Regions from separate parts of the Rhizobium sp. PRIMUS64 genome, predicted to be linked through region 2. Evidence: riboswitches for the same ligand, from Rfam matches in the RefSeq annotation. Region 2 holds a riboswitch; the other holds the start of a gene.
What was found. Region 2 has a riboswitch for S-adenosylmethionine ahead of metA (homoserine O-succinyltransferase). Riboswitches for the same ligand answer to the same signal wherever they lie in the genome.
Positions count from the first base shown of each region.

Region 1: it holds a riboswitch for S-adenosylmethionine, as region 2 does, so the genes downstream of both, MOV76_RS35820 (O-succinylhomoserine sulfhydrylase) here and metA (homoserine O-succinyltransferase) in region 2, are expected to answer to the same signal.

Region 1 is NZ_JALBGX010000182.1:517-8,508, reverse strand. It holds gene MOV76_RS35845 (GcrA family cell cycle regulator) at 1-357, opposite strand, end outside; gene MOV76_RS35840 (aspartate aminotransferase family protein) at 777-1,976, shown strand; gene argF (ornithine carbamoyltransferase) at 2,017-2,931, shown strand; gene MOV76_RS35830 (Hsp33 family molecular chaperone) at 3,022-4,014, shown strand; gene apaG (Co2+/Mg2+ efflux protein ApaG) at 4,043-4,435, opposite strand; gene MOV76_RS35820 (O-succinylhomoserine sulfhydrylase) at 4,678-5,862, opposite strand; SAM riboswitch at 5,905-5,983, opposite strand; gene MOV76_RS35815 (2'-deoxycytidine 5'-triphosphate deaminase) at 6,057-7,151, shown strand; tRNA gene MOV76_RS35810 (tRNA-Gly) at 7,211-7,284, shown strand; gene MOV76_RS35805 (hypothetical protein) at 7,311-7,589, opposite strand.
Region 2 is NZ_JALBGX010000057.1:7,516-15,507, forward strand. It holds gene MOV76_RS21520 (MarR family winged helix-turn-helix transcriptional regulator) at 1-110, shown strand, start outside; gene MOV76_RS21525 (thiamine diphosphokinase) at 213-869, shown strand; gene MOV76_RS21530 (ABC-F family ATP-binding cassette domain-containing protein) at 873-2,690, shown strand; gene MOV76_RS21535 (hypothetical protein) at 2,811-3,440, shown strand; gene MOV76_RS21540 (ABC transporter ATP-binding protein/permease) at 3,512-5,401, opposite strand; SAM riboswitch at 5,514-5,591, shown strand; gene metA (homoserine O-succinyltransferase) at 5,639-6,562, shown strand; gene MOV76_RS21550 (aldose epimerase family protein) at 6,789-7,811, shown strand; gene MOV76_RS21555 (GntR family transcriptional regulator) at 7,975-7,992, shown strand, end outside.

The DNA.
Region 1 (7,992 bases), on a different contig from region 2:
GAGGCGTCGGGAAATCGGCACGACCACGTTGCCTCTCGGCACGTATTCCATTTCCTCGATCGTTTCGATCTCGATCTCTTCCTTCAGCATGGTCGCGCCCTGCTGGCGGGTAACGGTGCGCGTGGCGACCCGTGAGGCGTAGTTCGGCGCGCGCGGCGCCGACGTATTGCGCTTCGGCGTTCGTGCGGCGGTGTTGGTGCCGCCGGCCTTGGCACGGCCCGGAAGGCTCAGCCGGTGCACTTTGCCGATGACCGCATTTCTGCTGACTCCGCCAAGCTGCGCAGCGATCTGGCTGGCGCTCAGTCCTTCGGCCCAAAGTTTCTTGAGTTTCTCGACCCGCTCGTCTGTCCAGTTCATGCCCTGTCTCCACCTTTTGCGTTGGTGATGGCAGAATCCCTCACCGTTGTCCCGGGAGCTCCGAAACAAGAAACGCTTGATCAATTTTGGTGACTAGTTCCGCCGCATGCAGTCTAGTAATTGATCTTTAACCTAGTGTGAGGCTGACTCCGTGACAAGAGTCGCATGAATCCGGATGAATCGAATTCGTAGTTTTCCCCAACTTGCTGCCTCTGCGTGGCATTTCTGCAATAATGCCTGTTGAAGACTGAAAATGCCGCTGTACACCCTTGCTGCATACGCTAAGGGCGCAGTTTTGTTGACATTGCAGCGCGAAAAGGAAATAGTGCCCCTCGCCGCCGCAAGGCGGCATTTTTGATTTTTCGGGCCTGGTTTCCTTAGCCGGAGTCATTGCCCGGCAACTTGATGGAGATCGCGCCATGGCTGAAGCCGCGCCGCTTTATGACACCTATTCTCGTGCCCCGCTGCGGTTCGAGCGAGGCGAGGGCGTGTGGCTGATCACCGAAAGCGGCGAGCGATATCTCGATTTCGGCGCTGGCGTTGCCGTCACGTCAGTCGGCCACAGCAATCCGCATGTCGTGGGCGCACTGAAGGAGCAGGCCGACAAGGTCTGGCACCTGTCGAACATCTATGAGATCCCCGGTCAGGAACGTCTGGCAAAACGGCTGACGGACGCCACCTTCGCCGACAAGGTGTTCTTCACCAATTCGGGTGCCGAGGCGCTCGAATGCGCGATCAAGACGGCGCGCCGCTATCAGTTTTCCAAGGGCCATCCCGAGCGCTTCCATATCATCACCTTCGAAGGCGCCTTCCACGGACGGACGCTGGCGACGATCGCTGCCGGCGGCCAAGAGAAATATCTCGAAGGCTTCGGCCCCAAGGCGCCGGGTTTCGATCAGGTGGCTTTCGGCGACATCGAAGCGGTCCGCGCCGCGATCACCGATGCCACGGCTGGAATTCTCATCGAGCCGGTGCAGGGCGAGGGCGGTGTCCGTCCTGCCACCACCGAGTTCATGAAGGCGCTCCGCCAGCTCTGCGACGACAACGGCCTGCTGTTGATCCTCGACGAGGTCCAGACCGGCATCGGCCGCACCGGCAAGCTCTTCGCCCATGAATGGGCGGGCGTGACCCCCGACATCATGGCTGTCGCCAAGGGCATCGGCGGCGGTTTCCCGCTCGGCGCCTGCCTTGCCACATCAGAGGCCGCCTCCGGCATGAAGGCCGGCACGCATGGCTCGACCTATGGCGGCAATCCGCTCGCCATGGCCGTCGGCAGCGCCGTGCTCGACATCATCCTTGCCGATGGCTTCCTCCAGCATGTGCGCGACGTCGCACTGGTCTTCCGCCAGGGCCTCGCCTCACTGAAGGATCGTTATCCCGATGTGATCGAAGATATCAGAGGCGAGGGGCTGTTGCTCGGCGTCAAGGCTGCCGTTCCCTCAGCCGAACTGCTGCAGGCGATCCGCGCCGCCCATCTGCTCGGCGTGCCCGCCGGCGACAATGTCATCCGCCTTCTTCCGCCCCTCGTGGTCACCGCCGAGGAAGCCCGCGAGGGCCTTGCCCGCATCGAGCGCGCCGCCGAGAGCATTCGCGCCTCCAAGGTCAAGAAGACGGCTTGACGAGATTGCCGCCTTCGGGCGCAGCACAGGTAAGAAGACTATGGCTCCTAAACATTTCCTCGATCTTTCGGCGGTCACATCAGCCGATCTCAGAACCATCATGAACGATGCGCTCGCCCGCAAGCAGGCCTTCAAGGCCGGCAAGGGCGACAAGCCGCTCGCCGGCAAGATGCTGGCGATGATCTTCGAGAAGCCGTCGACGCGCACCCGCGTCTCCTTCGACGTCGGCATGCGCCAGCTCGGCGGCGAAACGCTGTTCCTGTCCGGCACCGAGATGCAGCTCGGCCGCGCCGAGACGATCGGCGACACCGCCAAGGTGCTGTCGCGCTATGTCGATGCGATCATGATCCGCACCACCGAACATTCGCGGCTGGTCGAGCTTGCCGAGCATGCGACCGTGCCTGTGATCAATGCGCTGACGGATGACACCCATCCTTGCCAGATCATGGCCGACATCATGACCTTCGAAGAGCACCGCGGCCCGATCAAGGGCAAGACCATCGCCTGGACCGGCGACGGCAACAATGTGCTGCATTCGCTGGTCGAGGGGGCCGCGCGTTTCGGCTACCGCATGAACATGGCCGTACCCCTTGGCTCCGAGCCCAAGGATCACTATCTGAACTGGGCCCGCAATGAGGGCGCCGAAATCATGCTCTGCCATGATGCCGACCGTGCGGTCGCCGGCGTCGATTGCGTGGTGACCGATACCTGGGTCTCCATGAATCAGGAACATCGGGCCCGGGGTCACAATGTCTTCCAGCCTTATCAGGTCAACGCGGCCTTGATGGCCAAAGCCGGCAATGATGCATTGTTCATGCATTGCCTGCCCGCCCATCGCGGTGAGGAAGTGACGGACGAAGTGATCGACGGTCCGCAATCTGTGGTCTTCGATGAGGCGGAAAACCGTCTTCATGCGCAGAAGTCGATTCTTGCTTGGTGCCTGGGCGCGATCTGAACCATAATCGGACGTCGCGAGTCACAAACTCGCGACCGCGTGAGCGAAGGGCACGCTGGCCCATCGCTCTGAAAACTAGGAGTGAAAGCCATGGCAGAAGCTGCAGCCGCCCTCGGCCAGTTTGATTTCGCCGGCGATGACCATGTCGTCCCCTTCCAGGTGGAGGGGCTGGATGTGCGCGGTCGCGCCGTCCAGCTCGGCCCGATGCTCGATGCGATCCTCGAGCGCCATCATTATCCCGCACCCGTTGCCCGGCTGCTTGCCGAAGTCGTCGTGCTGACGGTGCTGCTCGGCACCTCGCTGAAGTTCGACGGCAAGTTCACGGTGCAGACCAAGGGCGATGGCCCGGTCGATCTCCTCGTCGCCGATTTCTCGACGCCGGAAAATGTCCGCGCCTATGCCCGTTTCGATCAGGCGCTGCTCAATAAGGCGATCGAGTCTGGTGAAACCGAGCCGGAGCAATTGCTCGGCAAGGGCGTGCTCGCCTTCACCATCGACCAGGGCAAGTTCAGCCAGCCTTACCAGGGCATCGTCGCGCTCGACGGCACTACGCTGGAAGAAATTGCCGGCGTCTATTTCCGCCAGTCGGAGCAGATCCCGACGCGCGTCCGCCTTGCCGCGGCCGAACTCTTCGATCGTGACGATGCGGGCAAGCCGCGCCATCGCTGGCGGGCAGGCGGCCTCGTCGCCCAGTTCCTGCCGGAAGCGCCGGAGCGCATGCGCCAGCCGGATCTCCACGGCGGCGACGGCGACACCGGCAACCGCCCGCATGGCGAGGACGATGCCTGGGTCGAAGCCCGTTCGCTGGTCGAGACCATCGACGCCGATGAACTCACCGATCCGCTTGTCGGTACCGAGCGGCTGCTGTTTCGCCTGTTCCACGAGCGCGGCGTGCGCGTCTATGAACCGCGCGCAGTCTTTGATCGCTGCAGCTGCTCGCGCGACAAGATCAAGGGTGTGCTGAAGGGCTTTTCGGCCGAAGAGATCGAAGCCAGCCAGGAAAACGGCGAAATCGCCGTCACCTGCGAATTCTGCTCGACCACCTACCGCTTCGAGCCGGCCGAGCTTCAGCCGGCCGAATAGTTCTGAAAAGAGGCGGTGCGCTATCGCCTCAGTTAAGCACGCGCAGCAGCCCGGGGGAATCCAGCGAGAAGGCGGGGATGTCGACATCGAACATCTCGCCTTCATCCGTTTCCATTTGGTAATGGCCGAACATCAGCCCTGAGGGCGTGTCGAGCGGGCAGCCGGAGGAGTATTCGTAGGTGTCGCCGGGGCTGAGCCGCGGCTGCTCGCCGACGACGCCGGGGCCCGTGACCTCGTCCACCTGTCCATTCTGATCGGTGATGTTCCAGTAACGGTTGACCAGGCGAACGGCGATGCCGGAATTGTTGCTGATGACAATCCGGTAACCCCAGACATAGCGATCGTCGTCCGGATCGGATTGCTCCTCCAGATAGAACGGTTCGACTATAACTTCGATGTCTCTTGTGAGGGCGCGATACATGCCTTGCACCTTAGTCAAGATATGTTACCCGTATCTTATAAGAGGCCCTGTCCGTCAAGAAACGGAACAATTATCATCGCTGAAACGGCTGTGATCCGAAGGGTTTTCGATCGTTAAGCCTAATTGTCAGTGTTAATTCCGGTTCGGAACGCCGCGGCGGGCAAACTTGTTCCCCCGGCCTCACCTTGTGAGGTCCGGCACGGCCGAACCCCAAATGAGGTCCGGCCGCGTTTATCCCTAGATCAGGCCGAAACCCTGGCAAGCGCCCGCGCGAAATCCTCGATCAGGTCGTCGGTATCCTCGATGCCGGCCGAAAGGCGGACCGTACCAGGCGAGATGCCGAGTTCGGCGCGCGCCTCTTCCGTCAGGTTCTTGTGCGTCGTCGTCGCCGGATGGGTGATCAGGCTCTTGCTGTCGCCGAGATTGTTGGAGATTTTGACGATCTCAAGCGCGTTCTGCAGCGCGAAGGCCGCATCCTTGCCGCCCTTCAGCTCGAAGGCGACCAGCGTCGAGCCGCCAGTCATCTGCTTGGCGATGATATCGGCCTGCGGATGGTCCTTGCGGCCGGGATAGATCACCTTGGCGACCTTGCCTTGCTCGGCCAGGAAATCGGCGATCTTTGCCGCATTCTCGGTCTGCTGGCGCACGCGCAGCGGCAGCGTCTCGATGCCCTTCAACAGCGTCCAGGCGTTGAACGGCGACATTGCCGGGCCGGTATGGCGGAAATAATCGTGCAGGTTCTCGTCGATCCATTCCTTGTCGGAAAGCACGACGCCGCCGAGGCAGCGGCCCTGGCCGTCAATATGCTTGGTGGCGGAATAAACGACGATATGGGCGCCGAGCTCCAGGGGCTTCTGGAAGAGCGGTGTCGCAAAGACGTTGTCGACGACGACCTTGGCGCCGATCTGGTTGGCGAGCTTGGCGACGCCTGCGATATCGATCACTTCGAGCGTCGGGTTGGTCGGGCTTTCCAGGAAGAACACCTTGGTCTTCGCCGTGATCGCCTTTTCCCAGTTCGCAAGATCCCGGCCGTCGATCAGCGTGCAGTCGATGCCGTATTTCGGCGCCAGCGTCTCGACGACCCAGCGGCAGGAGCCGAACAGGGCACGCGCAGCGACGATATGATCGCCGGCCTTCAGCTGGCAGAGGATCGCCGCGGTGACGGCGGCCATGCCGGAAGCGGTGGCGCGGGCGTCTTCGGCGCCTTCGAGCATGCACATGCGCTTTTCGAACATGTCGTTGGTCGGGCTGCCGTAGCGGGCGTAGATGAAGCCCTCGGTCTCGCCCTTGAAGCGGGCTTCGGCCGCCTCCGACGTCTCGTAGACGAAGCCTTGCGTGAGATAGATTGCCTCGGACGTCTCGCCATATTGCGAACGCAGCGTGCCACCGTGGACGAGTTGGGTTGCCGGGCGCCAGGTCTTGCTCATGCCATCACCTTCACATAACAAAAAAACCGGTCGCAAAAGCAGACCGGTTTCAACCCGGTCTTTTTAGCCACTTGTTTAACGTGGCTGCAAGCCGACCGGCCAAATCACCACGGGATAATTCTGCAATACTGCTGTTAGCTGCTTGCGTCAATTCCCCGAGTTTGGTTTTGTCGGCGGCAAATGATGGATGAGGCATGATGGCTCGTGAAACGGGAATTCTGGCGGATCGCGCGATCTCCGCGCTGTTCGAAACGGAGCGTCTGATCTCCGAACGGGAGCTGGACCGCGACCAGATCCAGCCGGCAAGCCTCGACCTGCGCTTGGGCGCCAAGGCGTTTCGCGTGCGCGCCAGCTTCATGCCCGGCCCCTCGCATCTGGTGTCCGACAAGCTCGACCGGCTGAGCCTGCATGTGATCGATCTCTCCGAGGGGGCGGTGCTCGAAACCGGCTGCGTCTACATCGTGCCGCTGATGGAGAGCTTAGCGCTGCCGGCAGACATGTCGGCCTCGGCCAATCCGAAGAGCTCGACCGGGCGCCTCGATATCTTCACCCGCGTCATTACCGATTACGCCCAGGAGTTCGACAAGATCCCGGCCGGCTATTCCGGCCCGCTCTATCTCGAAATCAGCCCGCGCACCTTCCCGATCGTCGTGCGCCGCGGCTCGCGCCTGTCGCAGATCCGTTTCCGCGTTGGTCAGGCGCTGCTCGGCGAGCCGGAACTGTTGAAGCTGCATGAAAGCGAGACGCTGGTCGCCAGCAAGCTGCCCAACGTTTCCGGCGGCGGCATCGCGCTGTCGATCGACCTCGCCGGAGACAAGGAGGGCCTGATCGGCTATCGCGGCAAACATCACACCGCCGTCGTCGATGTCGATAAGAAGGCCCAGCACGACATCTATGATTTCTGGGAACCGCTCTATAGCCGCGGCCGCAACGAGTTGATCCTCGATCCCGACGAGTTTTATATCCTCGTCTCGCGCGAGGCCGTGCACGTGCCGCCGGATTATGCCGCCGAGATGACCCCCTTCGATCCGCTGGTCGGCGAATTCCGCGTCCATTATGCCGGCTTCTTCGATCCGGGCTTCGGCCACGCGCCGGCTGGCGGCCGCGGCAGCCGCGCCGTGCTCGAAGTCCGCAGCCACGAGGTGCCCTTCATCCTCGAAGACGGCCAGATTGTCGGCCGCCTCGTTTACGAGCATATGCAGGAAAAGCCCGCCAGCCTTTACGGCTCCGGCCTCGGCTCCAACTATCAGGCCCAGGGCCTCAAGCTCTCGAAGCACTTCCGCATCTGAGCCCTCCCGGCGGCCGCGACTTGACAGCGGCCCCCATCTGTTGGAAATCTCGCATCAACGCGGGTGTAGCTCAATGGTAGAGCAGCAGCTTCCCAAGCTGAATACGAGGGTTCGATTCCCTTCACCCGCTCCAGCTCCCGCAAACTATACCTGATGCGCCTAATCCCCGAAAAACCGGATCGGCTTGTACCGACGATGCGCGATGATCAGGCTTCTGTCGGGCTGGATGATGTAGGTTTCCTCCACCTGCTGGCCGTACTGGTCAATGAAATCATGCGGAAAGGCGGACCCTACCGGTGATTTGGTGAGTTTGGTGCGCGGTTGGCCACTATAGGTGATGCTTCCCGGTATGGGTTCGAGGCCTGGGCCGCCATAGGTGACGGTGCTGCATCCGGCGAGAACGAGCGTGCCGATGAGGCCGATGATTGCAGGTTTCATGTCCATCCCTCCCAAATGCCGTGAATGACATCACTCTACGCCTCGCCGGAGAGAGCTGACGACACGAAAGCCCATGCCGCTCTTCAATCCTTTGGGAAGCATCGCCGGGGACGTCGTGATCGAGCGGCCGGACGCCACCTCCACCTCTTGATATTAGGGTGATAATCCCGTTCCTCCAGATGCACCGACGCATCCATTGCCGAAACCGGTGCCGTCTGCTAGATCGGCATCGTCGAAAAAGGCAGGATCGGTTGAGGTAAGCCCGGTTCCTTCCGCTGGAGCGTTAAGCGCTCCGGCGAAGCTCTGCTCCGTGCCATGGCACGAGAACCCGCGACGTGATCCGCATGAAGATGCGGGATCCCGGCGGCGTGCGGAGACGGCAAAAAGGCAGTCCCGGGATTTT
Region 2 (7,992 bases):
TTTCCGACTGGCCGCAGGAAGATGTCGAGCGCTTCGCAGCGCTTTTCGAGCGCTTCATCGGCGGCTACGAGGCGGTCTTCCTGTCGCGCGACAAGGATACGCCGGGCTAGGCGGCAGTTCAAAGTGATCGAGCGTCCTGTTGGTGTTGGACGCGCGGCGCTTTCAGGCAAGCGGCGCCCCTTCCCCTCGACCCCCCGTTTGCGCTAAGGGCAATGCCCATGAGCCAATCCACCTTCACAATTCTCCTTGGCGGCGAACTCAGCCTGACGGAGCGCCTGCGCCATGCCATCGCCGACAGCCGCTTCATTGCGGCCGATGGCGGCATGCGGCATGCGGCAGCACTCGGCATCGAGCCGGAGCTCTGGGTCGGTGATTTCGATTCGACACCGGCCGATCTCGCGAATGCATTTCCCAATGTGCCGAAACAGCCTTATCCGGCAGCGAAGGCGGCGACGGACGGCGAAATCGCCGTGGCGGAAGCAATCGCGCGGGGCGCGCGGCGGCTCATCCTCGCCGGCGCGCTCGGCGGTGAACGCTCCGACCACGCGCTTCAGCACCTGCTGTCGGCCGTCAGCCTGGCGGAAGAGGGTTTCGACCTGCTGCTGACCTCGGGCAAGGAAGAGGCAGTGCCGCTGGTTGCCGGTACGATCGAACTGGACCTTCCCAAGGGCAGCCTGTTTTCCGTGCCCGGATTCAGCGAGCTGAGAGGGCTTTCCATCGAGAATGCGCGTTATCCGCTGGCGGATTTCCATCTGCCTTTCGGCTCGTCGCGCACCATTTCCAATGTTGCGGAAGGCACCGTTCGCTTTTCGCTCCGCAGCGGCCGGGCAATCGTGCTCGCCCGGCCCTATGATCTTTCCGGAGTCTGATTTTTGGCCCCTCCCATTCTAAAACTCGACGATATCTTCCTGAGCTTCGGCGGCGCACCGCTTCTGGCGGGTGCTAGCCTGCAGATCGAGGCCGGTGACAAAATCTGTCTCGTCGGGCGTAACGGCTCGGGAAAATCGACGCTGCTGAAGATTGCCGCCGGCCTGGTCGAGGCACAGTCCGGCGAGGTCTTCCGCCATCCGTCCTCGACGGTGCGCTATCTCGAACAGGCGCCGGATTTTGCCGGCTTCAATACGGTGCAGGCCTATGCCGAGGCCGGCCTCGGGCCGGGCGATGACCCCTATCGTGTCACCTATCTGCTGTCGCATCTCGGGCTGACCGGCGATGAAGACCCCAGAATGCTGTCCGGTGGCGAATCGCGGCGCGTTGCCCTTGCCCGGGTTATGGCACCGGAGCCGGACATTCTTCTGCTCGACGAACCGACCAACCATCTCGACCTGCCAACGATCGAATGGCTGGAAGGCGAGCTGCAAAAGACGCGCAGCGCCCTGGTGCTGATCTCGCACGACCGGCGTTTTCTCGAAAAGGTCTCGACGGCAACCGTCTGGCTCGACCGCGGCACCTCACGCCGGCTCGACCGCGGCTTTGCGCATTTCGAAGCCTGGCGCGACCAGGTGCTGGAGGCCGAAGAACTGGAGCAGCACAAGCTCGGCAAGTCGATCGAGCGCGAGGAGCACTGGCTGCGCTATGGCGTCACGGCGCGGCGCAAGCGCAATATGCGCCGTCTCGGTGAGCTGCAGACGATGCGCTCGAACTATCGCGGCCACAAGGGGCCGCAGGGCACGGTGCAGGCGACGGTTTCGGACGCGCAGGAATCCGGCAAGCTGGTCATCGAGGCCGACAAGATCACCAAGAGCTTCGGCGAGCGGGCAATCGTCACGCCGTTTTCGATCCGCGTACATCGCGGCGACTGCATTGGTCTCGTGGGGCCGAACGGCGCCGGCAAGACGACGCTGCTGAAGATGCTGACCGGGCAGCTTGCGCCTGATAGCGGCACGGTGAAGCTCGGCACCAATCTGGAGATCGCGACGCTCGACCAGAAGCGCGAGGATCTCGACCCCGAGGATACGCTTGCCAATTATCTGACGGACGGGCGCGGCGAAAACCTGCTCGTCAACGGCGAGCAGCGCCATGTCACCGGCTATATGAAGGAATTTCTGTTCCAGCCGGAACAGGCGCGTACGCCGATCAGAAACCTCTCCGGCGGCGAACGCGCCCGGCTGATGCTGGCGCGCATCCTTTCGCGCCCGACGAATCTCTTGATTCTCGACGAGCCGACCAACGATCTCGATATCGAAACGCTCGATCTCCTGCAGGAGATTGTCGCCGGCTTTCCCGGCACCGTCATTCTCGTCAGCCACGACCGCGATTTCCTCGACCGCACCGTGACCTCGACGATCGCACCCGCCGTGCCGGATGCGCCTGATGGCCGCTGGATCGAATATGCCGGCGGCTACTCGGACATGCTTGTGCAACGCAAGGGCGCGCTCGAGGAGCGCAGAAAAGCCGAGAAGGCGGCGGAGAAGCCGAAGACGCAGGAGGCACCAGCGCCAGGCAGCTCGAAGGTCAAACTCTCCTTCAAGCAGAAATTCGCACTGGAAAACCTGCCGAAGGAAATGGCGAAGGCCGAAGCCGAAATCGCCAAGCGCGAACAGGTGATGGCAGATCCCAATCTTTTCACGCGCGATCCTGCCGCCTTCAACCGACTTGCCAGCGAGATGGAAAAACTGCGCGCCGGCCTGACAAAGATGGAAGAGGAGTGGCTGGAGCTCGAAATGCTGCGGGAAGAGCTGGAAGGCTGAGATTTTCTCGAGGCTGAAGGCTCACTTTTCCTTGATTCGTCAGTGTGTCGTCCTGCGGCATAAGGTGCCGTCCGGCAGCCGGGGATATTGCCGATCGCAATGGCGACAAGGAAAAGTCAGATGTCTCGCAAGCCCTATTCCGGAATTTTCACGGCGTTTGTCGCCGGTAGCCTCGTGACCCTTGCCCTGTCGCAAGCCGCGCAGGCGCAGGATGCCCAGCGCATTCGTGTTCGCGGCGCCATCGAAAGCCTCAGCGGCGATACGCTCGTCGTCAAGACGCGCGAGGGCAGCGATGCGACGATCGCGCTGAAATCCGGCTGGAAGGTCGGCGGCATCAAGAAAGCCTCGGTCGAGGATATCAAGCCCGGCGATTTCGTCGGCGTCGCTTCACTTCCGAAGGGCACGGGCCCGGACGGGGCGATCGAGGTGCTGATCTTTCCGGCGTCGATGAAGGGAACCGGCGAGGGCAACCGTCCCTGGGATGCGCAGCCGAACAGCCAGATGACCAATGCGACCGTCAGCAACGCCGTCAAATCCGTGGACGGCCACACGATCACGCTGACTTATCAGGGCAAGGAAAAGACGATCGCGATTGCCGATGGCACGCCGATCGTGACGTTGGCGCCTGCGACCAAGGATGATCTGAAGCCCGGCGCCGGCGTCGTCGTCACCGGCGAAAAGGCGGCGGACGGCAGCATCTCGGCCAGCCAGATCGCCGTCGGCCTCAACGGCATCACGCCGCCGATGTGACCAGCGGCTCAAATCCTTACCTTATGCAGGCCGTCATCCCAAAACAGCTCCACACTTTTGGGCGGCATGTATTAAAGCGCCGGCGCGGGCACGGCGGCAGCGCCCGCACTGGCGCTGGCGCCGGTCTGGGCGACAGGCGGCTCCTCGGAAATTGACGGCAGCGCTTGCAGATGCAGCACGCGCGGCTTCAGCGCCTCGAGATAGGCCTCGGAGCGGCCGATATAGATCATGCCGCTTTCGGGCATGGAGACGAGCAGGTTGGCCATTGTTTCCTGCAGTTCCGGCTCCATGCCTTCCAGCACTTCGTCGAAGATGATCCAGCGCGGGCGCACGAGCAGGAGGCGGGCAAATCCGATCGCTTTCTGCTGGTCGCCTTCGAGCAGCTTGTCCCAGCGGGCGCGGGTATCGAGCCTTGCGATCAGCGAATGCAGGCCAACCTTGTCGAGGGCCGCCTCGACGGCGGCTTTCTCGTAGGCTTCGGGACGTTCGGGAAAGGCCAGCGCCTCGCGCAGCGTGCCGCCGGGAACATAAGCAACCTGCGGAACGAAGAGCATGTCGTCGATTGGCGGCAGGCCCATCGTGCCACTACCGCACGGCCAGAGGCCGGCCATCGCCTGGAACAGCAGCTTGCGGTTGACGCTGTGATCGCCGTTGATCATGATCCTTTCGCCGGCCTTGATCACGACATTGGTTTCACGCAGTCGGAAACCGCCGCATTCCTCGATATCTTCGCCGACTTTGGCGACGATCACCACATCCTTCAACGTCAGTGTGTCGGGCGCGGCGTTTTCATAGGCGATGCTGTCCTTCAGGTCGAAGTCCTCGTCCATGTCGAGCAGCGCCTGGCGGAAATCGGTGACGCGCATCAGCGTGGCGCGCCACTCGGCGATCGGGCCGAAATTGGAGACATACCAGCGCAGCGCCGTGTTGACCTGGTTGAAGGCGCCGACCGACATCATCAGCTGGCCGAGGGTGAGGCCGCCGGAGAAATAAGCTGGGGCGGCAACGATGATCGGGATGACGATTACCAGCCAGCCGTAGCCGGCCGAAACCCAGGTGAGATTGGTATTGGCCATGGCGAGCCGCTTGACGACTGTCAGTACCGAGCTGATGTCGGTGTTGATACGTCGGCGCTCGTTCTCCTCGCCGCGGGCAACGGTGATCGCCGGCATGTTCTCATTGGCATGCATCAGCGTGAAGCGAAGCTCGGCTTCTTTCGAAAAACGGTCGGCATTGAGCTTGACCAGCTTGCGGCCGACGACCTGGCTCAGCACCGAGGCGGAAGCGGCATAGAAAATCGCCGCCCAGACCATGTAGCCCGGAATGGAGAAGCTGTGGCCGCTGATGCGGAAGATGAAGCCGCTCGAAAGCTCCCAGAGCACGCCGATGAAGCTCACCAGGAGGATGGTCGACTGCAGCAGGCCGAGAACGAGCCCTGTCGTGCTTTCGGCAAGGTTGCGGGAATCCTCGTGCAGACGCTGGTCCGGATTGACGCCGATCAGGCCGCTGGAGGCAAGCCGCAGTGCCCGCTTGCGCTTCAGCCACTGGTCGACGAGATCGCGTGACAGGCCTTCACGCATATAGAGCGCCGTCATCTGGTTCAGCCAGGCCTGCAGCACGTTGAGCAGCAGCAGCGTGCCGGCGATCATCGCGAAGATTTCGAGTTGGTGGAAGAATTCGCCGAGGTCGCGGCGCTCCAGCGAGTCATAGAAGGGCGCATTCCACTCGTTCAATATGACCTGGCCGTAGGACGTCGCCAGGATAACGAGGATCAGCACGGTCGCCAGAAACAGCACCCTGCCACGCACTTCCGAATTCCAGAATGCTGAGAACATGACGCCGAGGCGATATGTCAGGCTGAAATCATACCCTACCCTATCCTGCCTCCGGATGCCCGGCCTCCCCTCAATCTTATCTGCCATTACGCTTTTCCAAATCGCCCATGCCCCTATAAATAACATGGTGGCGTTACGGGTCTATCAACAGATTCTATCATTCATTAAACTGTGATGATGCGGCAGAGGTCACTTGACTGCAGTCGACAGTTGATTCGCGACCCGACTGGGTCTAATTAAAGCGCTCCGTGGTGATTTGGCCGGCCGGCTTGCAGCCACGTTAAAAAAATCGCTAAAGGGCCGCGTGCGGACCGGTAGCGATTTTTTTCGCCGCCGGTTTTTGTTTTTGATCGAGTGACCGCAATGCCCATCAAGATCCCCGATACGCTGCCCGCCTTCGAAACCCTGGTTCAGGAAGGTGTGCGGGTGATGACCGAGACGTTGGCGATCCGTCAGGATATCCGACCGTTGCAGATCGGGCTGCTCAACCTCATGCCGAACAAGATCAAGACCGAATTGCAGATGGCGCGTCTCGTCGGCGCCTCGCCGCTGCAGGTGGAACTGTCGCTCATCCGTATCGGCGGCCACAAGGCGAAGAATACGTCAGAAGATCATCTGCTTGCCTTCTACCAGACCTGGGAGGAGGTAAAACACCGCAAGTTCGACGGCTTCATCATCACCGGGGCGCCGATCGAGCTCTTGCCCTATGAGGACGTCACCTATTGGGCGGAGATGCAGCAGATTCTCGACTGGACGGAAACGAATGTCCATTCGACGATGAACGTCTGCTGGGGCGCGATGGCGGCGATCTATCATTTCCACGGCGTTCCGAAATACGAGCTCAAAGAGAAGGCCTTCGGGGTTTACCGCCACCGCAACCTGAAGCCTTCGTCGATCTATCTCAACGGCTTTTCCGACAATTTCGAAGTGCCGGTGTCGCGCTGGACCGAAGTGCGCCGCGCCGATATCGAGAAGTCCGAAAACCTGGAGATCCTGATGGAATCACCCGAGATGGGCGTGTGTCTCGTGCACGAGAAGAAGGGCCGGCGGCTCTACATGTTCAACCATGTCGAATATGATTCCACCTCGCTTTCCGACGAGTATTTTCGCGACGTCGATGCCGGCGTGCCGATCAAGATGCCGCACAATTACTTCCCGCATAACGATCCGGCGCTTGCGCCGCAGAACCGCTGGCGCAGCCATGCGCATCTCCTGTTCGGCAACTGGATCAACGAAATCTACCAGACGACGCCCTTTGATGTGGAAGAGATCGGCACGGACCTCTGACCTTGCCGATCGCGCCCCGAGCCGGTGCCGCCGCCTCACTGCTGCGGCATTTTCTTTCTGATCCGCCGGTTGCGGAATGAAGCAAATGCGGGCAGGTTCCTGTCCCGAACCCTACCACACCGCGCGTCTTCATCGGACGTGCAATGCACAGTTTGAATCGCTGCAAATTCCTCAAATCGATTCCGAATTGAGGAATTCGCATCAGAGATAGAATGGACGGTCGATCATGTCGGATAAGTTGGAGCGGGACGTTTTCGGGCAGACGAAGGCGGGCGAAACCGTCTATCGCGTCGTGATCAAGGGCGGTGGGCTGACGGCCAAGATCATAAGCTGGGGCGCAGTCATCCAGGATTTGCGCCTCGAGGGACATGACGCGCCGCTGCAGCTCGGCTTCGACGATTTCGACAGCTACCCCCTCTATTCATCCTATTTCGGCGCGACACCCGGCCGCTGCGCCAACCGCGTCGGCGGCGGCAGGTTTACGCTTGACGACAAGGACTATCAGCTCGAACTGAATGAAAACGGCGTGACGCATCTGCATGGCGGCAGCGACAATATCGCCAAACGCAACTGGACGATCGTCGAGCATGACGTCGACCGCGTGGTGCTGAAGATCGTCGATCCCGATGGCCGCGCCGGCTATCCCGGCAATTGCACCATCCAGGCGACTTTCTGGGTGCATGGCAACGGTGAACTGTCGATCACCTACGAATCGACCAGCGACCAGCCGACGCTCGCCAATGTCTGCCAGCACGCCTATTTCAATCTCGACGGTCGCGACGATGCGCTTGGCCACGATATCATGATTGCCGCCGATCATTATCTGCCGACCGATGAGAAGCAGGTGCCGACCGGCGAGATCCGTTCCGTCGAGGGCACCGAATTCGATTTCCGCGAGATGGCGCCGATGAAGCGTTTCGTCGGCAGCGAACAGGTGTTCTACGACCATAATTTCTGCCTGTCCGCCGAGCGCACCGCCAAACGAACCGTTGCGCTCGCCCGCAGCCTTTATTCCGGTGTGTCGCTGGAAGTGCGCAGCACCGAGCCAGGCGTCCAGTTCTATGCCGGCTTCAAGCTCGATACCGGGGCTCCCGGCATCGGCGGGCGCAAATACGGTCCATTCGCCGGCTTCTGCCTGGAGACGCAGGTCTGGCCGGATGCCATCAATCACCAGGGTTTTCCGAATGCGGTTCTGCGCCCCGGCGAAGTGCTGCGCCAGGAGACGGATTATATCTTCACCAAGAACTGAGCGTCCTCCAGCGCCGCGCGTTTCTAACGCGGGGCGCTGTCGACGCACGGTTGTCAGATTTGGTCGCTATGAAAACCCTCGCCGGCCCGCCGGCGAGGGTTTTTTCTTTCGGCACTCGATTCTGTCTTGCCGATTGGTCCTATATAGGTTCTATTGCGCGTCCATGGATAGAACCAGTCTG